2 regions of the Novosphingobium sp. ZN18A2 genome follow, and region 2 is predicted to be linked to the other one. Evidence: predicted binding sites of a transcription regulator. Region 2 holds the regulator's gene; the other holds the start of a gene.
What was found. The regulator LexA, encoded in region 2, represses DNA repair genes until DNA is damaged. The targets are predictions, from matches to a motif close to GTTCCNCNCTTGTTCT.
Positions count from the first base shown of each region.

Region 1: RXV95_RS15360 (ribonucleoside-diphosphate reductase subunit alpha) is a predicted target of LexA. The motif match lies at 2,253-2,268, and genes of this name have one in related genera.

Region 1 is NZ_CP136651.1:3,206,190-3,216,717, reverse strand. It holds gene RXV95_RS15375 (NAD(P)/FAD-dependent oxidoreductase) at 1-538, shown strand, start outside; gene RXV95_RS15370 (TonB family protein) at 948-1,454, shown strand; gene RXV95_RS15365 (GlsB/YeaQ/YmgE family stress response membrane protein) at 1,565-1,813, opposite strand; gene RXV95_RS15360 (ribonucleoside-diphosphate reductase subunit alpha) at 2,355-4,439, shown strand; gene RXV95_RS15355 (PepSY domain-containing protein) at 4,586-4,969, shown strand; gene RXV95_RS15350 (ribonucleotide-diphosphate reductase subunit beta) at 5,122-6,180, shown strand; gene RXV95_RS15345 (MT-A70 family methyltransferase) at 6,233-6,886, shown strand; gene RXV95_RS15340 (BglII/BstYI family type II restriction endonuclease) at 6,890-7,480, shown strand; gene petA (ubiquinol-cytochrome c reductase iron-sulfur subunit) at 7,534-8,142, opposite strand; gene RXV95_RS15330 (hypothetical protein) at 8,365-8,703, shown strand; gene RXV95_RS15325 (hypothetical protein) at 8,754-9,302, opposite strand; gene RXV95_RS15320 (hypothetical protein) at 9,475-9,852, opposite strand; gene RXV95_RS15315 (hypothetical protein) at 10,046-10,528, shown strand, end outside.
Region 2 is NZ_CP136651.1:2,236,332-2,246,859, reverse strand. It holds gene RXV95_RS10790 (ComEC/Rec2 family competence protein) at 1-1,666, shown strand, start outside; gene lexA (transcriptional repressor LexA) at 1,663-2,379, opposite strand; gene RXV95_RS10780 (molybdopterin molybdotransferase MoeA) at 2,439-3,668, opposite strand; gene moaC (cyclic pyranopterin monophosphate synthase MoaC) at 3,653-4,123, opposite strand; gene RXV95_RS10770 (DUF5694 domain-containing protein) at 4,384-5,493, shown strand; gene RXV95_RS10765 (glutaminyl-peptide cyclotransferase) at 5,503-6,306, opposite strand; gene trpC (indole-3-glycerol phosphate synthase TrpC) at 6,313-7,101, opposite strand; gene trpD (anthranilate phosphoribosyltransferase) at 7,230-8,225, opposite strand; gene RXV95_RS10750 (aminodeoxychorismate/anthranilate synthase component II) at 8,222-8,806, opposite strand; gene RXV95_RS10745 (FAD-dependent monooxygenase) at 8,908-10,095, shown strand; gene RXV95_RS10740 (2-dehydropantoate 2-reductase) at 10,159-10,528, opposite strand, start outside.

The sequences.
Region 1 (10,528 bases), 970 kb from region 2:
CGACGCCATGACCGGTTCGCTGAGCCGGATCGACATCCGCGGGCGTGACGGGCTGGCGCTGAACGACAAGTGGGAAGGCGGGCCGCTCACCTATCTGGGGCTGATGAGCGCGGGCTTTCCCAACCTGTTCATGGTCACCGGCCCGGGCAGCCCCTCGGTCCTGTCCAACATGGTCACCTCGATCGAACAGCACGTGGAATGGATCGCCGCGCTGTTGGCCGAGATGGAAAAGCGCGGTGCGGGCGAGGTCGAGCCGCTGCCCGAGTTCGAACAGGGCTGGGTGGCGATGGGCAACGAATTTGCCCAACCGACGGTCTATATGCAGGCCAATTCCTGGTACCTGGGCGCGAACATACCGGGCAAGCCGCGCATCTTCATGCCCTTCATTGGCGGGGTCCACGCCTATCGCGACATTTGCGACGACGTGGCGGACAAGGGCTATGCCGGCTTTGCCATCGATGGCGCGGCGAACAGGCAGGATGTCGATTTCGCCGGACACGTGCTCAAGTACATGCCGGAAGAGGCACAGGCGGCCTGACCTGAATCCCCGCAGACCCTGGTGGCCCAAATCTGAAGTTCGCCTCACTATTTGGCAGGCGGGTGGGCGATTGTGCGCGTCCACCCCGCACCCCCATCATCGGCCGACTCGCGTTTCCGTAACGACCGGGATTGGCGGACCGGGCTGGGACCGCGTGGAAAATGCAGGCTTCCGGTACAGTATCCGACCGGGTGTCGAAAAATTTTACATCGACCATCAGGGTTTTAGCTTACGGTAAATTGCGGCGCTCTTGACCAGTGGGCAATTTAATGTTGCTGTTCCGGTTGGGACAGCGCGTGGTCCGCAGAACGCATGCCATCCCCCCTTCGGCCGCTACTAAACTCGTCAAGCGCGTTTTCGCGCCGTTTTTGGTTGCGGCCGGCAAAAACAAAATGGGAAGGATGTTGCGATGAAATACGCCCTTGTGGCGGCTTCTGCCGTCGTTCTGCTTTCGCCCGTGCAAGTGGCGGCGCAAGGACGCACCCCTATCGAAATCGAGGCCAACCGACCCACGCTGGCCGCCTGGGTCGCCGACGTTTCCGGGGCGATCGACACCAACTTGCGCTATCCGAGCTATTTCGGGCGCAACGGGCCTGAATCCGGTTATGCCTCCATCAGCTTCCGCGTCGGCGCGGACGGCGCGCCGGTCGATGTGGTGCTGCGCCGCACCTCGGGCAGTTCGCGGCTTGACCGTGCGGCGCTGAACGCCGTGGCCGGCCTTTCCGGGATAGAGCCGATGCCGCGCAGCAGCAGTTCCATGCAAAGCGTGCGGGCGAACATCGTGTTCGCGGCGGACGAAGTGACGCTTGCCCGCCTGCACCGCCAGGCCGACCGTGACATGGTGCGCCTGGCCCGGTCATCGCAGGGCGCAACCGAAGTCGCGCTTACCACGGGTAAGACCCTTACCGCCGGCTGAACCCCCGATCCTGCCTGCGGTATCGGCCCGCGCCGGCTTCGGTTCTGCGGACGAAGCCGGCGCGGGCCGCCCCTGTTTTTCCTGCGGGGTTCCCTTTCGCAGGTGGCCCGTCAGCCCAGGCCGATAAGGCGCGCGACGAAGATCAGCACCATCGCGCCGATGATCGAGGCGATCCAGCCGGCCATGTGGAAGCCCTGGTTCATCTTGCCGCGCGTGGTCACAAGCCCGGCCAGCAGCGAACCGGCAACGCCCAGTCCGATGGTCAGCAACCAGCCCATCTCCACCGCGCCGGGATAGAAGAAGCGGGCAAGGATGCCGATCACCAGACCGGACAGGACAGTCGACAGGATATTGATCATTGTATTTTCTCCCTTCGCCGGAGCTGTCGTCGCTCCGGTTCGATGCGACCTTGTCCACAATTTAGACGCGGCGTGCAAAAAAAATCTCGGAACGCCAAATACCCCCTTGCGCAACCCGCCAGCCTTGCTCGGTCCACGCGTCGCGGCCTTGCAGCATGGTGCGGGGTGCGACGAAACGAATCGCACATACGACGAACCGCACCGTCAATCCCGCATTTACCCTCTTGCGTCCGACTCACGAAAAGGCACTATGGGTAGTGGTCGGAATGACGGGGGACCTCTAAACCTTGTTTGGGGCGGTCACGCACCCTTTGGGGTGCGAACGGTGGCGTGCGTCCTGCGAAAGGGGCGCCGCGGTCCGGCCGGGACAGTGCATCTGGGGATAAGTTTTCGCATCTCCAGACGGGTTTGGTGCTAGGGTCGGCTTCCTTCGCCGATTCGAACACAAGTGGAACATCGGGCATTCCGGCGTTCCGCGCGAAACAGGGATCACAAGGGTGTCCGGCGCGGTTTGCGCGGCGCCCGGAAAGGCGGGGCAGGCATGGATTTCAGGGCTGGAGACGGTTCGGTGGCGCACGATGCGACGGATCTGGACGAAGCGGCAATGTCGGCAACCGATACGGGGCCGAAAGAGACGCGGGCGCCGGACAAGGCATCGGATAACGCCGACGCGGATGCGGCCGTTGCGGACAAGACAGGTGCGGCGATGAACATGGATGCGAAGGATTCGGGATCGGAGGCGCTGGTAGACGCCATGGCGGCGGGCGTGAGCGCGGCCGCAGCGGCGGCTGTCGCGGCCGAACCGAAGAGCGATTCAAAGACGATCAACGCCCGGCGTTTCAACATCGTCACCGATCCCGCGCGCGATGCGAAGCTGACCGCGTTCGGGAAAGAGACGCTGGACGACCGCTACCTGCTGCCGAACGAAACCTATCAGGACCTGTTCGCGCGCGTCGCCGATGCCTATGCCGACGATGCCGAACACGCGCAGCGGCTTTACGACTATATTTCCAACCTGTGGTTCATGCCGGCAACGCCCGTGCTGTCCAACGGCGGCACCGGGCGCGGGCTGCCGATCAGCTGCTATCTCAATTCGGTGGACGACAGCCTGGAAGGCATCGTCGGCACCTGGAACGAGAACGTGTGGCTGGCTAGCCGCGGCGGCGGCATCGGCACCTATTGGGGCGCGGTGCGCGGCATCGGAGAGCCGGTGGGCCTTAACGGCAAGACCAGCGGCATCATCCCCTTCGTGCGCGTGATGGACAGCCTGACGCTTGCCATTTCGCAAGGGTCGCTGCGGCGCGGTTCGGCCGCCTGCTATCTCGACATCTCGCACCCCGAGATCGAGGAGTTCCTTGAAATCCGCAAGCCTTCGGGCGACTTCAACCGCAAGGCGCTGAACCTGCACCACGGCGTGCTGCTGACCGACGAGTTCATGGAAGCGGTGCGCGACGGGGCCGAGTTCGAGCTGAAAAGCCCGCGCGACGGCAGCGTGCGTGGCTCGGTCGATGCGCGCAGCCTGTTCCAGAAGCTGGTCGAAACGCGGCTGGCCACGGGCGAGCCCTACATCGTGTTCTCGGACACGGTGAACCGCATGATGCCCAAGCATCACCGCGAACTGGGCCTGAAGGTTTCCACCTCGAACCTGTGCAGCGAGATCACGCTGCCCACCGGGCGCGACCACCTGGGCAACGACCGCACGGCGGTGTGCTGCCTGTCGTCGCTCAACCTGGAAACCTGGGACGAATGGAACGCCGACAAGCTCTTCATCGAAGACGTGCTGCGCTTCCTCGACAACGTGCTGCAGGACTATATCGACCGCGCACCGGACGAGATGGCCCGCGCCAAGTATTCGGCCGCACGCGAACGGTCTGTCGGCATGGGCGTGATGGGCTTCCACTCGTTCCTGCAGCAGAAGGGCATCGGCTTCGAAACGGCGATGGCCAAGGCGTGGAACATGAAGATGTTCCGCCATATCAGTTCGAAGGCGGACGAAGCCTCCATCATGCTCGCGCAGGAACGCGGGGCGTGCCCGGACGCGGCCGAAATGGGCATGATGCAGCGTTTCAGCTGCAAGATGGCGATCGCGCCGACCGCGTCGATCAGCATCATCTGCGGCGGCACCAGCGCCTGCATCGAGCCGATCCCCGCGAACATCTATACCCACAAGACGCTGTCGGGCAGCTTCGTGGTGAAGAACCCCTATCTTGAAAAGCTGCTGCAATCGAAAAGCAAGGATTCCAACAACGTGTGGAATTCGATCCTTGAGCGCGGCGGCTCGGTCCAGCACCTCGATTTCCTCTCGCCGGAGGAAAAGGCGGTTTACAAGACCAGCTTCGAGATCGACCAGCGCTGGCTGCTGGAATTCGCGGCGGACCGCACGCCCTATATCGACCAGGCCCAGTCGCTGAACCTCTATATCCCGGCCGACGTGGACAAGTGGGATCTGGCCATGCTGCACTTCCAGGCGTGGGAAAAGGGCATCAAGTCGCTCTATTACCTCCGCTCCAAATCGGTGCAGCGCGCCGGGTTCGCCGGCGGGGTGGAAGCCGACAACACGCCCGAGGCCGCGAAGTACGAGCTTGGGCAGCAAACCGATTACGAGGAATGCCTCGCCTGCCAGTGATGGCGGGCGGCATCCTCCCGCGCTTTCGGGAGTTCGCCGCATGAATGCGCGTGCGTTACACCTTGCGACACTGTGTGACTGGACCTTGCCGGTCCGCTCGGCTTTGGCTGCGCGCCGGAGAAATGACCGGCAAGGAGTGATGGTCGATGCGCAAGTGGCACCGCTGGATTTCAGTGTTTTTCGGAGTGTTCCTGCTGTGGATCGCGGTAACCGGCGTGCTCAGCCAGGTCGCGGTCCTGTGGCCGGCGGGAACGGAAGCCGCGGCGCCGCCCGCGCCGCCCGCCGGGTTCGCGTGTCCCGAAGGCTGGCGCTGCCTGCCCCCGCGCGCCGATGCCGGCGGCATCCGCAGCATGGTGGGCCTGTTCCATCACCTGCATTCGGGCGAGACGTTCGGGCCGTTGGGCACCGCGATCTCTGTGCTGTCGGGCCTTGTGATGGTGTTCTTCAGCTTTTCGGGGCTGTGGATGTACATCGTCATGTTCCGCAACCGCGCGAAGCGGAACATAAAGCCCGGCTGGTTCTGGAAATAACCGCGCGGCGCCCGCGGGCGCTTCGCCCAACCTGCAAACAACAGATATTCGCACGGGCGGTGCCTTCGCGCGCCGCCCTTTCGCGTGCGCGCATTGCTTTCGCGCCCGTTCCCTTCACCCCGCTTCCGCACACTCGCTGACAGGAAAAGCCCATGTCCCTTCTCGAAGCCCGCAAGGTTTACAAGCCGTTCGAATATCCCTGGGCCTACGATTTCTGGAAGCGCCAGCAGCAGGTGCACTGGATGCCCGAAGAAGTGCCGCTGGGCGAGGATTGCCGCGACTGGGCGCAGAAGCTTTCAGAGCATGAGCGCAGCCTGCTCACGCAGATATTCCGCTTTTTCACGCAGGCGGACGTGGAAGTGCAGGATTGCTATCACGAAAAATACGGCCGCGTGTTCAAGCCGACCGAAGTGAAGATGATGCTGGCTGCGTTCTCCAATATGGAGACGATCCACATCGCCGCCTATTCGCACCTTCTCGATACCATCGGAATGCCGGAAGCCGAATATTCGGCCTTCCTTGACTATACCGAGATGGCCGACAAGGCGAACTACATGCACACATTCGGCGTGGAATCGGACGAGGATATCGCCCGCACGCTGGCGATGTTCGGCGGCTTTACCGAAGGGATGCAGCTTTTCGCCAGCTTCGCCATGCTGATGAACTTCCCGCGCTTCAACAAGATGAAGGGCATGGGCCAGATCATCAGTTGGTCGGTGCGCGATGAAAGCCTGCACTGCGAAGGCATCACGCGCCTTTTCCACGCTTTTACCGCCGAACGCGACTGCCTGACCAAGGCGGTGAAGGAAGACATCATCGATTGCTGCCAGAAGACCGTGCGGCTGGAAGATGCCTTCATCGACCTGGCGTTTGAAATGGGGCCGGTTCCGGGGATGAGCGCCAAGGACATCAAGCGCTACATCCGCTATATCGCCGACTGGCGGCTGGGCCAGCTCGGCTTCCAGCCGATCTACATGATCGAGGATCACCCGCTGCCGTGGCTGACCCCGCTGCTGAACGGGGTGGAACACGCCAACTTCTTCGAAACGCGCGCCACCGAATATTCGAAGGGCGCAACGCGCGGCAACTGGCAGGACGTGTGGTCCAGCTTCGACAGCCGCCGCAAGGCGAAGGCCAACGACGTTGTAGACGACGCGGGCGAGGACGACGGCGAGGACATGTTCTCGAAGGCGGGAATCGCGGCGGAGTAGGGTGGCAAATAAACAATTTGACCCATGCACAGCATGTGCATAGGATCTCGTTATGTTCTCATCAGATGGTCCACTCGCCGCGCATCTTGATCTTATTCGAACTGCGCGTGGCAAGCAGTTCGGGACAGTTCTTGCTGATCCACCGTGGCAGTTTCAGAACCGCACTGGCAAGGTTGCACCCGAACACAAGCGTCTCAACCGCTATGGAACGATGACGCTTGACGAAATTTGCGCTTTGCCAGTGCAGGAAATTGCCGCTGATCCGTCGCATTTATATATGTGGGTACCTAACGCGTTGCTACCTGATGGCCTCAAGGTAATGGAGGCGTGGGGCTTTCGCTATGTTTCCAACATTGTCTGGCACAAAGTGCGGAAAGACGGCGGGTCAGACGGTCGCGGAGTAGGCTTCTATTTTCGTAACGTGACCGAACTCCTGTTGTTCGGTGTACGTGGAAAGAATGCGCGTACGCTCGATGCTGGACGTCGGCAGGTGAATATGATCCAGAGTCGAAAGCGCGAACACAGCCGCAAACCTGACGAACAATACAAGATTATTGAGGAATGTAGTTGGGGGCCACGCATCGAATTGTTCAGCCGAGGTAAGCGTAAAGGCTGGACCGTTTGGGGCAACCAGGCAGATGATAGTTATGCCCCTGATTGGGCGACTTACGGCTATAACAGTGCTACGGCGATTCCGGCAGAATAAGCAGTGACAACTGATCATCTTGTCCCGCCTGACATTGTCGCTCTCTATGAAGTGCATGAATGGCGCAACGCCGTTGGCATTCTGGCGACAGCTTGCCCAAACGAGTGGGACGAAATTCAAAACGCTCTTCGAATCTTTCGGCTTTTGCGTAGCGAAGTCGTCGCCGCAGGGGGCAATCGATCTTCTATCGTGGCTCGGCTTGAGAAGCCTCTAAAAGAAGCGGGCTGGACCGAGAGGCAATTTGCAACCTCAATCGTAGTTGATGGCGAGGCAACCGAATCTCCGACCCACGCTGTTGATTGTTTTAAGGATCGAGTTGCGATTGAGGTGGAATGGAACAATAAAGATCCGTTCTACGATCGCGATTTGAACAATTTCAGACTTTTGTTTGACCTTCAAGTGATTGATGTTGGGGTTATCATTACCAGGTGTTCAGAATTGCAAGTGATTTTCAATAGATTGGGTAAGGGATCCAGCTACGGAAATTCGACAACACACATGGGAAAGCTCCTGCCACGTCTCCGTGGTGGTTCTGGGGGTGGCTGTCCGATTGTGGTGTTTGGGATCAGCGATCAACTCTACGTAGAAGATTGACTCATTTGACAATCGGGCTTCGGTTCTCCCAGCGAGATTGAACTGCCACCCCATCACGCCGCCGTCAGCGATTTCACCCCCGCCTTCACCACGGTCGGCGTCTTGAACACGCAATCCGGCACCACAAGGTTCTTCGGCGCGGGACCCTTCCTGATGCGGGCGGCGGTATCGTATTGCGATCCGTGGCAGGGGCAGAAATAGCCGCCATAGTCGCCGCGGTCCTGGTCTGACGTGATGCCCAGCGGCACGCAGCCAAGGTGCGTGCATACGCCCATCGTTATCAGCCATTCCTCGTGACCGGGCTTGGTGCGTTCGGCCAGCGTCTGCGGATCGCGCAGTTCCGAAAGCGGCACCGCGTTCGCCCGCGCGATCTCCTTTTGCGTCAGCTTGCGCAGGAACAGCGGCTGCGAACGATACTTGGCGACGATGCCCTGCCCCGGCTGGACCGAGGATATGTCCACTTCGGTTGTGCTCTGCGCCAGCACGTCGGCCGAAGGGGCCATCTGGCTGATCAGCGGATAGAGCGTTACTAGCCCGCCCACGCCCGCCGCGCTTATCGCGGCAACGTTGATAAAGTCCCTGCGGCGCACGCCGTCATGCGGCTCGCCATCGTTCGGCGGCGCGGCGCCGGCCGGCAGGGGGGATGCTGTTGTCGCGGCCATTTTCCGGGCCTTTCCTTGTTCGCTCCCGCGCGGCGCGCATGGCGTGACCGGCGCGGGCGGCGCTCCCCAAGGACGAATCCGGCTTTGCCCCATTCTCCCTGAACCTCGCGAGAACGGACGGGCGGGCGCTGCGGCGCGCGTCGGAACAACCCCGCCGCCCCGCACGTTGATCGCGTGATCCCGACAGGGAATGCCGGATAGAACCGATAAAGGAGTCATCCCGTGGAACCCGAAGATGAAGAACTGCCGCTCAGCGGAAAGCGCTGGGTCTGGGTGCTGGGCTCGCTGATCGTGGTGCTGGTCGTGGCGCTGATGGTCTCGATGATCCCGCGCGGTTATAACGAGCCTGTAGGCGATCCCGCCAACGCCGCACCCGCCACGATGGGCGCGATGAACGGCACCGGAATGAATGGCACCGGGACGAACGGTGCAGGCATGAACAACGACGCCATGAATCAGGGCGCGATGAATCAGGATGCGATGCACCAGGGCACGACCGGCGGCGCACCCGCCGCATCGCCGTCTGCTGCACCGTCCACCGCCAGCGAACCGACGGGCTGAGGTGCCCGCCTGCGCGCTGTCGGTGCCGTTTTACGTGCGCTCTGTGCCCGTCAGGCTTCCACGCCCAGCCGCTCTTCGGCGGCCTGTTCGGTCTTGCTGCCGCCGAACGCCTTCATGCCGATCCACACCAGTCCGCCGAAATAGACCGCGCCCAGCAGGATCGTCTCGATCACCTGCACGAAGTTTTCGCCCTGTTGCAGCAGCGGCGCGCAGGCGACGGTAACGAACAGCATATAGGACGCGTTGGCGAAAATCTGCGCGCGTTCCATGATGCTCAACAGCAGCACCACCGCCAAAATCGCCAGCGCGGCGACGATCAGCGCGGTGTTGTGGTTTGCGGCCGCCCATTGCAGCAGCCATGCATTCGCCGTCCCGGCCACAGCGCCGACCACGGTCGCCGGCGCGAAGGTGAAGCTCAGCTTGTCGACATTCGCCCAGTACCAGACCAGCGTGAACCCGGCATAAAGCGGCACCAGCGACAGGGCATAGCCGATGGCCACGAAGCCGATGATCGCAACGATCACGCCCAGCCATATCAGCAGGGCGATGCCCAGCGTGGGCGGTGGCGGATTCTGGGCGGAATGTTCAGGCTGGTTCATAGCGAATGCTCCTCTCGATCGCGGGCCGGCATCGCCTTTGTGGCGCCTGGAATCGGCCCGCGGATGGGAACCTATCGCTTGATCGGGTAGGGCACAATCGCTTTGCGGGGCGGGCAGGATTCCCGCATTTCCGGCGCTCGCACCGCGCCTGGCCTGTCTTGCCGATGGCGCTTCAGGCCACCAGCGTTTCCGGGTGCGGCATGGGCGCCTTCTTCTGCGCGTTCACCATCACGAAAACGCTGCGCACCAGCATCTGCACCGCGGCCGCCATGATCACCAGCACGCCCACCAGCACGATCATCAGCACCATGCCCAGTATGGTGCCGGCCAGCGCGATCCAGAAGGTGCGGATCAGGTATGTGTAATGGCTCTCCTCCCACGGCTCCATCGCCTCGTTGCGCCACGAATAGGCCAGGATCACGCCCACGATGCCCGAAATCCCGGTGGCGAAGGAGAAGATATACAAAAGCGCGATAACCGTCGGCCGGTTGAAATCGAAGCCGCCGGACGGCTGCTGGCCCGATGGCGGCGGAGTGGTCTCGTCGGTCACGTCGCGTCTCCCCTGCGGCTGGGTTTCATGCGCGCAGCATACAGCACTTCGCCCCGTCGTCCCAATCCGCCCAGCAAACGGTACAAGGAACGGTGCAAGGAAACGCGGAATTAACCCGGCGCCGATACCACGAACCGTGTTCTATCGCGCGCGGGGCAACCGCGCCGCATCTTTCGGATCGGTCCCACGGCCCATGACGTCGGTCTATATCACCATCGACACCGAATATTCGGCCGCCTTCGCCGCACACGGACGGGAAGAGGCATTCGCCCGCTCCATCCGCTGCGACACCCCCGGCGGGGAAGTGGGCATCGGCTATCAGATGGACGTGTTCGATCGCCACGGGATCAAGGCGGTGTTCTTCGTCGATCCCATGCCCGCGCTGCTGTGGGGGGTGGAAGCGATTGCCGATGTCGTCGGCCCCATCGTTTCGCGCGGCCACGACGTGCAGTTGCACCTTCATACCGAATGGCTTGCGCTTGCCGGCCCGGCCAATCCGCTGGACGGGCGCACGGGGACGAATATCAAGGACTTCGCGTTCGACGACCAGTGCGAACTGATCGCCTATGCCGCGGGCGTTCTGCAATGGGCGGGCGCGCCGTTTCCCGTCGCCTTCCGCGCCGGGAACTATGGCGCGGACGACGACACCTTGCGCGCACTTGCGGAACTGGGCCTG
Region 2 (10,528 bases):
GCCGCCGGCGGGGCCGATGCTTCCAGGGGCTTACGATTTCGCGCGCACGGCGTGGTTTCGCGGGTGGGCGGCGACGGGCAGCGCGCTGGGCAGGCCGACCCTTGTCAAGTCCTCGCGCGGCGGCGGCACGATGCGCGCATTGCAACACGCGCTGTCGCGCCATGTGCGCGCGCATCTTGGCGGAACGCCGGGGGCGATCGCGGCGGCCTTCGCCAGTGGCGACCGGGGCGGAATCCGCAAGGCGGACGAAGACGCGATGCGCGATGCGGGGCTTACGCATCTTCTGTCGATCAGCGGGCTGCACGTCAGCGCGGTGATTGCCGCCGCCTATTTCCTCACCGTCCGGCTGCTCGCGCTTTGGCCCGCATTGGCGCTGCGCGTGCGGTTGCCACTCGTCGCAGCGGGGGCGGGGGCGGTGACGGGTATTTTCTATACCTTGCTGACCGGCGCGCAGGTTCCGACGGTGCGTTCGTGCATCGGTGCGGTGCTGGTGCTGGGGGCGCTGGCGCTGGGGCGCGATCCGCTGTCCATGCGGCTGGTAGCGGCGGCCGCGCTGTTCGTCATGGCGTTCTGGCCCGAGGCGGTGGCCGGTCCCAGCTTCCAGTTGAGCTTCGCGGCGGTCATCGCGATCGTTGCGCTTCATTCCTCCGCGCCGATGAAGGCGTTCGCCGCGCCGCGAGAGGAAGGTCCGGTTCGGCGCCTTGCGCGTGGCGCGGCCGTTCTTCTGGCAACCGGCGTCGTGATCGAACTGGTCCTTATGCCCATCGGCCTGTTCCACTTTCATCGTGCCGGCGTCTATGGCGCGCTGGCCAACGTAATCGCCATCCCGCTGACGACCTTCGTTTCGATGCCGCTGATCGCAGTCGCGCTTGTGCTCGACCTTGCGCATATCGGCGCGCCTGTGTGGTGGCTGGCGGGCCAATCGCTCGACCTCCTGATCGCCATCGCCCGTTTCACCGCGAGTCGTCCGGGCGCTGTCACGCTGATGCCCGCGATGGGGGGCGCTGCGTTTGCGCTTTTCGTGGGCGGCGGACTGTGGCTGGCACTGTGGAGCGGCAGGGTCCGCCTGGCCGGGCTGGTTCCGATCGGACTGGGCGTGGCGGGTCTTGCCTTCGTGAAACCACCCGATGTCCTTGTGACGGGTGACGGTCGCAATGTCGCGATTGCCGGCGCGGGGCACGATCTGTTCATCCTGCGCGAGGGGCGAAGCAGCTATACGCGCGACAACCTGAAAGAAATGGCTGGCAGGGCGGGAGAGCCTGCACCGGTGGCCGGATCGCCGGGCGCGCGCTGCAGTCCCGATTTCTGCAGCGTCACGATTCGGCGCGGCGGCAGGAACTGGCACCTGCTGATGGCGCGCAGCCGTTACAGGGTGGATGCACTGGCATTGGCCGCTGCTTGCGAACGGGCAGATATCGTCATCGCCGATCGCTGGCTTCCGTCAAGCTGCCGTCCGCGCTGGATCAAGGCGGACAGACGCTTCCTCGAACGGGCGGGCGGGCTTTCCATCGATCTGGAAAGCCGGCGCGTCACCAGCGTTGCAAGCCAGCAGGGACGACACGGATGGGAACGCCTTGGCGGGCAACGAACCTACATCAAACGCCCGACCACGCGGCCGGCACCCACCGCGACGGACGTCAAACCGGCCAGCGCGAACGTGCCTTAGTGATAGCGGCGCAACAGCCCCGCCAGACGGCCCTGCACCTGCACTTCGTCCGGTCGGTAGATTTGCGGTTCGTAAGCAGCGTTTGCCGGATCGAGGCGCACAAGCCCGTCTTCGCGGCGAAGGTATTTCAGCGTCGCTTCCTCTCCACGCACCAGCGCCACCACGATTTCGCCATCGCGGGCCGTGTCGGTGCGGCGGACAAGCGCATAGTCGCCGTCAAGGATGCCGGCTTCCACCATCGAATCGCCCGAAACCTCAAGCGCATAATGTTCGCCCGAGCCAAGCAGGGCGGCGGGGACGGGTAGGGTCGCGCTATCTTCCAGCGCCTCGATCGGGACGCCCGCCGCGATGCGGCCGTGCAGCGGGATTTCCACCACGTCGTTGGCAGGGGCCGGATTGGCAGGAGCAGGCCGCGATGCCTGTCCGCCGCGCACCACGCCGGTTGCCGTGTTCGCATTGGCCGCAGCGGGCGCCGCAGCCTTGGGACGGGCGGCGACCGCATCGGGCTGCTTGAGCACTTCCAGCGCCCTTGCCCGGTTTGGCAGGCGGCGGATGAAGCCGCGTTCTTCCAGCGCGGAAATCAGCCGGTGCACGCCCGACTTCGATTTGAGGTCCAGCGCGTCCTTCATTTCCTCGAAAGACGGGGAAATGCCCGATTCCTCGAGCTTCGACTGGATGAAAGTCAGCAGTTCGTGCTGCTTGCGGGTCAGCATCTCGCGCCACTCCGTGTGGTGAACGAATGCGGAACAGATACGAAACGATTCGCTACTCGTCAAGTAACCCCGTCCAGCCCCAGGACATATGTTGGCACTACGTCTCCCGCCGGGCGTTCGGGCGCGCCGGCCTTGCGCACGATCAGCGCGTTGGCATGGGCAAGGGGGGAAAGCGCACCCGAATCCTGAAGCGATTCGGGCACCACGCATTCGCCGTCCCAGCGTGCCCGGATGAACTCCATCCGGCTTCCGCCACGCGCCATCGGCGCGCCCAACGTGGCGGGAATGGTGGTGGGTAGCGGGTGGGCGCTTCCCAGTGCCTTGCGCAACAGAGGCAGCATGAACAGCCAGCCGGTGACAAAGGCCGACGCCGGATTGCCCGGCAAGCCCAGGATCAGCTGCTTGCCCCTGCGGGCCACCAGCAGCGGCTTGCCCGGCTTTATCGCCACGCGCCAGAACGCCAGTTCCGCGCCGATTTCGGCCAGCGCGGGGCGGATCAGGTCATGATCGCCAACCGATGCACCGCCGCTCGTCACCACAAGATCCGCCGCGGGTTGCGTGTCGAGCGCGGCGACGATGGCATCGATGCTGTCCGGCACCGGGCCGACGCGGGTAACGGCGGCGGGATAGGCGGAAGCCATCGCGGCCAGCATTGGGCCGTTGCTGGCGGGAAGCTGGTGCACCCCGCACGCGGCCCCCGGCGCAACCAGTTCGTCGCCCGAATCGATCACGGTTACGCGCGGCATGGCACGCACGGGCAACAGGTGGTGCCCGCCCGCGATGGCGAGCGCGATCTGCGCGGGGCCAAGCCGGGTTCCGGCGGGCAGGATTTCGCTGTCGGATGCAAAGTCCATCGCCGCCGGGCGGATATGGCGGTGCGGGGGCGAGGGCGGCTCACCCGTTACCCGCACGTGGTTTGCCTCGCACGTGCAGTCTTCCTGCAACAGTACGGAATCGGCTCCCTCGGGCACGACCGCACCCGTGGAGATGCGCACCGCCTCGCCGGGGGCTACCCGTCCGGCAAAAGGATGCCCCGCCGCGCTTTCGCCGACTATGCGGCATGGCCCCGGCAGGTCGGCCGCGCGGCAGGCATAACCGTCCATTGCCGAAACAGGGCGCGCAGGCTGGCTGCGCTGCGCCTTGAGCGGTTCGGCAAGGTAGAACCCCGCGCATTCCTCTGCCGCGCGATGTTCCATGCGCAATTGGGGCGCAAGGTCCAGCAGGCGGCGCTGCGCTTCTTCCAGCGGAAGCGGCGGCTGGCGCGGCGCGTCCCTCACGCGGCCTTCCATGTGCCGCTTTTCCCGCCGCGCTTCTCGATCAGGCGAACGCTTTCGATCACCATGCCCTTGTCGATGGCCTTTGCCATGTCGTAAATTGTCAAAAGCGCGACGGAAACCGCTGTTATCGCTTCCATTTCAACGCCGGTCCGGCCGGTCAGAGACGCGGTTGCGGTCGCTTCGATTGCGCCGTCCGGAAAGGTGAAGTCGACGCTTACCGCGTCAAGCGACAACGGGTGGCAAAGCGGGATAAGTTCGCCGGTCTTCTTCGCGGCCATGATGCCGGCAATCCGCGCGGTGGCAAGCACGTCGCCCTTCGCCACGGTTCCTTCGCGCACGGCGGCCAGCGCCTCTTGCGACATCGCGATCCGCCCGGCGGCCACGGCCACGCGATGCGTTTCCGCCTTTCCGCCGATATCGACCATCCGCGCGTTGCCCGCGTCGTCAAGATGGGTGAGTTTGTTCATGCCTTTGCAGATTACCCCGAATAAGTGGACGAAATTGACGGTTCCGCATCGCAACTTGGCGACGCCGGGCGATGAAGGGAAGGGGTATGGTCAAAGCGGGCAGAAAAGTCCGGGGCAGCCGTGCCGCCGCGAGGGGGCAGTCTGCGCCAGCAGGATAGTCTGCGCCGATGTGATGAGACTTGCTGTATTGACACAGTAATACGCATTGGGCAGTCACTTGCGACAGCAGTCGCAAGAGCAATCCGCACAGGGAACACGGCATGGCACGCAGATCCGTTTTTCGGGGCATTCTTCCCGCAATCGCGCTTGGCCTGTCGGCATTTTGCGCTGCACCGGCCTTGGCCGCGCCTTATCGCGCCGCCTTCGATCCCGGCGTGTTCAAGTACCACGGGCCGCACAAACCGAACGAGGTCATGGTGCTGGGCGGCGCGCATCTTCCGCAGCTTCCGGTGAAAATCGACGACGCGATGGTTGAGCCATTGATGCAGCGCCTTGCCGCGTGGAAGCCGCAGGAAATCGCCATAGAGAACCTTTCCGGTATCCAGTGCTGGTACTTGTTGCATTATCCGGGCCGCTACAATTTCGACATCGATGACTATTGCATAGACACCGCGCCTGCGCGCCTTGCCACCGGGCTGGACGTTCCGTCGGCAACCGCCGAGATGGACAGCACGTTCGCGCGTTGGCCGGACAACCCGTCCGCCGCGCAGCGGCGCCATCTTGCCGCGCTGATGCTGGCTGCCGGCGACGAGTTTTCCGCATTCGTCCAGTGGCTTTATCTTCCCCGTGCGGAACGCCGCGCCGGCGACGGGATAAGCGCCGCGCTCGTCAAGTTCCTCGATGAGCGGATCGGCGGCAGCAACGAATCCCTGCTGATCGCGGCGCGCCTTGCGGTGCGGCTGGGGCTCCAGCGGGTCTGGCCGATCGACGATCATACCGCGGACACGCGCGACGGATCGGCGCAGGACCGCAAGGCGGCCGGGGAGGCCATAGGCAAGGCGTGGGACAATCCCGCCACCGCCCGGCGCAAGGCGCTGGACGATGCGCTGGCGGCGAACCTTGGCAAGCCGGGTGCGGTGCTGGCCATGTACCGGGCCTATAACGATCCGGCGCAGGCGATGGAGATATACCGGTCCGATTTCGGCGCGGCGATGAACGAACCTTCGCCCGGCCAGTATGGGCGCGGCTATGCCGGGTCATGGGACGTGCGCAACCTGCGCATGGCGGCGAATATCCGCGACGTTCTTGCCCGCCACCCCGGCACGCGGATGCTGGTTTTCACCGGCGCATCGCACAAGTTCTATCTGGAAGACTTTCTAGACCGGATGAGCGACGTTCAACTGGTCGACGCGGAAAAGATGCTGCGCTGACCAGACGCCCTATTGCCGTGCCTCGCGCTTGCCGGCCGGCATTTTGCACGGCGGCTTCAACCGGATCTGGAACAGCTGGTTCCAGTTCTTGCCGGTCACGAATACGCGGTGGTGCTTCGCGTCCCATGCGATGCCGTTCAGCACGTCGTCCTGCCCGTATCCCTTCGCGCGGGTGCGCAGGCCGGAAAGGTCGATCCACGCCTTTACCTTGCCGCTGGCCGGGTCGATCCGCGCGATGCTGTCCGTCATCCAGACGTTCGCCCAGATTTCCCCGTTAATCCATTCCAGTTCGTTCAGCAGCGGCACCGCGCGGCCTTCGGCGGTGACGGGCAGCGTGCCGGTGACTTTCATCGTTGCCGGATCGCGCAGCAGCAGGGTGGACGATCCGTCACTCTGGTAGATCGTGTTGCCGTCGCGCGTCATTCCCCAGCCTTCGCCCTTGTAGGTGAAGGTGCCGGTGTTGCGCAGCGTCTTGCGGTCCCAGCGGTATCCGATCCCGGCGCGCCAGGTGAGGCTGATAAGCTGATCCCCCCAGTCAATCACGCCTTCGCCGAACAGGGGGGCGGGTATGCGCGCTTCGCGCAGCGGTTTCAGGCTGTCGAGCTTGCGCACCACAATGCGCGAGTGGCCGGGCTCTCCTGTGCTCTCGTAGAGCAGCCCTTCCCGGTAGAAGAGCCCTTCGGTAAAGTCGCCTGTGCCGTGGGGATAGCTCCGCACGACGGTGTAATCGCACACCGGAATGTCCGCATGGGCGGCGGCTGGCAGAACGCCGGCTGCAAACAGGGCAAGGGGAGGCGCGCGGAGGAGGGACATCGCGGCCTAGCCTTCGATCAGCGCCCTGGTCGCGGCCGCCACGTCGTCCTGCCGCATCAGGCTTTCGCCCACCAGGAACGTGCGCGCGCCGCATCTGGCAAGGCGTTCAAGGTCCGCATGGGCGTTTATGCCGCTTTCGCTGACCAGCAGTGTGCCTTCCGGCGCAAGCGGGGCGAGCCGTTCGGTAATGGCGATATCGGTCACGAAGCGTTTCAGGTCGCGATTGTTGACGCCGATGAGCCGGGATTTGAGCCGCGCCGCGCGCTCCATTTCCCCCTCGTTATGAACTTCCACCAGAACGTCCATGCCGCGTTCGCGCGCGGCAGCTTCGATTTCGGCCATCACCGCGTCGTCCAGCGCGGCGACGATGATCAGGATCGCATCCGCGCCGATCGCGCGCGCTTCCGCGACCTGCCAGGGATCGACCATGAAGTCCTTGCGCAGAACCGGCAGCGCGCAGGCCGCGCGGGCATCCTGCAGGAAGTCCTCGTGCCCCTGGAAATAGGGCGCGTCGGTCAGCACCGAAAGGCAGGCGGCACCGCCCGCTTCATAGGCTGCGGCGTGTTCAGCCGGACGAAAATCTGGCCGGATCAATCCCTTGGACGGCGAAGCTTTCTTGATTTCCGCGATCAGCGCGAAGCCTGTTGCGGCTTTCGAGCGCAGCGCCGCCTCGAACCCGCGCGGGGCGGACTGCGCCGCGGCCCGGCTGTCGAGGTCCGCCACCGTTGCCAACGCCTTGCGCGCGGCCACTTCCTCGCGCTTGGTTGCGCAGATTTCTGTCAGCTTGTCGGTCATCGCGGCCTCTCTGCCGTTCGTGTCGAGCAAAGTCGAGACAGGTTGTGCATTCGTTGCTGAACGCCGCTCTAACCGAACGGAAATGTCTCTACGGCATCGCGGCTTGAAGTTGAATAAGAAGCGATGCTTTAGCTGAGCATCGCGATCCAGCAATCGAGCAGCGCCTTGGCCAGGCCCTTGTCGATCGCTTCGGCGGCTTCTTCCACGCCTTCGTGCCAGTGGGCTGCGGCGCCTGCCACTTGTAGCGCGGCGGCGGCGTTGAACAGCACCGCGTCGCGATAGGGGCCGGGCTCCCCCATCAGCAACCCGCGCAGCGCGTTTGCGTTGAATGCCGCGTCTCCGCCGCGGATCGCCGATACCGCGGCACCCGGCAGCCCCGCGTCGGACGGCGCAACGCGGCCCATCTGCACGCCTTCGCGCGTGACGATCGCCAGTTCGTTGCCGCCGGCAAGGCTCAGCTCGTCAAGCCCTTCGTCGCCCGAGACGACGAAGCTGCGTTCGCTCCCCAACCGGTGCAGCGCTTCTGCATAGATCGGGACATAGGCGGGCCGCGCGATGCCCACCAGTTGCCGGGTCACGCCCGCAGGGTTTGCCAGCGGTCCCATCAGGTTGAAGATCGTGCGGCGGCCCAGCGCTTTCCTGATCGGCATGATGCGACCCATCGCGGGATGATGCTTTGCCGCGAACAGGAAGCAGATGCCAAGATCGTGCAGCGTCTGTTCGGCGGTTTCGGCCGCACGGTCGAGGTTGAGGCCCAGCGCTTCCAGCGTATCGGCCGCGCCTGCCTTTGAACTGGCGGCGCGGTTGCCGTGCTTGGCGACCGGCACTTCGCACGCGGCGACCACCAGCGATACGGCGGTGGAAACGTTCAGCGTGTGATGCCCGTCTCCGCCCGTGCCGCACACGTCAATCGCGCCTTCGGGCGCCCGGACCGGTACCATCCGCGCGCGCATCGCCCGCGCTGCGCCGGCGATTTCCCCGGCCGTTTCGCCCCGGTCCGACAGCGCGACAAGAAATGCGGCAATATCCGCATCGTCGGCAATCGCACCGTCCAGCATGGCGCCGAACGCGGCTTCGGCCTCCGCTTCGGACAGCGGCGTATCGACGGGTGGGAGCACGTTCATGCCGGGATTTTCGCCTCGATCCCGCAAATCCCCAAAAAGTTGCCGATCAGTTCGTGGCCGTGTTCGGTGGCGATGGATTCGGGGTGGAATTGAACCCCGTGGATCGGCAGACTTTCATGACGGAAACCCATGACGTGCGCATCGTCGCTGGTTGCGTTGACGATCAGGCATTCGGGCGCGTCTTCCACCACCAGCGAGTGATAGCGCGTGGCGATGAAGGGTGAGGGCAAGCCTGCGAACACGCCCGTCCCGTCATGCTCTACGGGAGAGACCTTGCCGTGCATCAGCCCGCCGCGCACCACGCGGCCGCCAAAGTGCTGGCCGATCGACTGATGCCCAAGGCAAACGCCCAGCAGCGGAATTTCCGCATCCGCGCAAGCGGCGACAAGGTCGAGGCTGATCCCCGCTTCGTTGGGCGTGCAGGGGCCGGGCGAGATGAGGAACCCCTTCGCGCCCGAAGAGATCGCCTGCGCCGCGCTCATCGCGTCGTTGCGCACAACCTCTGTTTCCGCGCCCATTTCCATCAGGTAATGGACGAGGTTCCAGGTGAAGCTATCGTAGTTGTCGATGACAAGGATCATGGCGCCTTGCCGCTTACGGGGCGGCGCGGGGCTTGGCAATCGCCCAATCGCGGGGCGGGCGATTGTTTGCGCGGGCGCGATAGCGGCGTAAAACGGGCGTTATGGACGTATTGATCAGCGGCGCGGGGGTGGCCGGCCCCTGTCTCGCCTGGTGGCTGCTGGAAAACGGGCACCGGGTCACGATCGTCGAGCGTGCCGCATCGCCGCGCACTGGCGGCTATATCGTCGATTTCTGGGGACAGGGATACGATATTGCCGAACGCATGGGCATCCTGCCGCGCCTGCTCGACGCGGGATACCGGCTGGACGAACTGCGGCTTGTCGATGCGGATGGACAGCGCCAGAGCGGGGTCAGAGGCAAGGCCTTCCTTTCGGTAACGGACGGACGCTTTATCAGCCTTCCGCGCGGCGAACTTTCGCTGGCGCTGGTGGACGTGGTGAAGGACCGCGCGCGGATGCAGTTCGCAGACAGCATCGCCGCGATCCGGCAGGACGCGCAAGGTGTGGACGTGACATTCGAGCACGCGCCATCGCGGCGTTTCGATCTGGTGGTCGGCTGCGAGGGGCTGCATTCGCGAACGCGAGACCTTGCATTCGGCCCGCGCGAGGCATTCGAACGCTATCTGGGATACCAGTTCGCGGCGTGGATCATGCCCGACTATCCGCACCGCGACGAGGACGCCTACCTGGCCTATGGCGAACCGGGCCGCACCGCCGCGCGCTTTACCTTGCGCGACGGGACCAGCCTTGCGTTGTTCCTGTGGCGCGACGCGGAAGGGGAACCGATCCCGCACGAAGAAGCGGGCCAGCGCGCGCTGCTGCGCCGCCGTTTTGCCGGGATGGCATGGGAAGCGGCCGAAATGCTGGCGGCGCTTGATGGCGCGCGCGATCTCTATCTCGACAGGATCGCGCAGATCCGCATGGATCGCTGGCACAAGGGCCGCGTCGCGCTGTTGGGAGACGCGGCGTTCGGACCGTCTTTCCTTGCGGGGCAGGGCGCGGCGCTGGCGATGATCGGCGCCTATGTGCTGGCGGGTGAGTTGCGGCGGGCGGAAACCGTGGAGGCGGCGCTTTCCGCATATCACGCCCGCCTTGCCGGTTTCATGAAGGCGAAGCAGGACGCGGCCCTGCCGATCGGGCGCGCGTTCGTTCCCGAAACGCCGTTCGGCATCCGGTTCCGCGCCGCCGTAGGCCGGTTGATGAACGTGGGTTGGATCGCCAAGGCCGCATTCGGCCGCACGCTGACGGACCGGATCGACCTGCCCGATTACCCGACGGGAGCCGGTTGAGCCGCACGGGACCGCGGCTCGATTCCCGTCGTTCGCCCTTGCGGCGAGGCGAAGGCTTGCAGGTTACTCCGGCAGTTCGCCGGCGCGCACCAGGTCTGCCAGCGCCTGTGTTACCGGAGTTGCCACGCCAGCCTCGGCCGCCAGCCTTGCAACCGCACCGTTGATCGTTTCGATCTCTGTCGGGCGGCCCGCCAGCCGGTCCTGCAGCATGGAGGGCTTGTGCGCCTTGTGGTTGGCAAGCCCGAAGTCGACGCGCGAATCCAGCCTTGCCCGATCCAACTCCAGCCCGCGTGCTTTGGCCGCTGCACATACTTCGTCGAGCACCGCGCTCGCCACGCGGCGGCACGGGGCATTGTCCATGCCGCCCACTGGCACACGCAGGATGGTCGATATGGCGTTCAACGCGGCGTTGAAGCCGGCTTTTTCCCATACG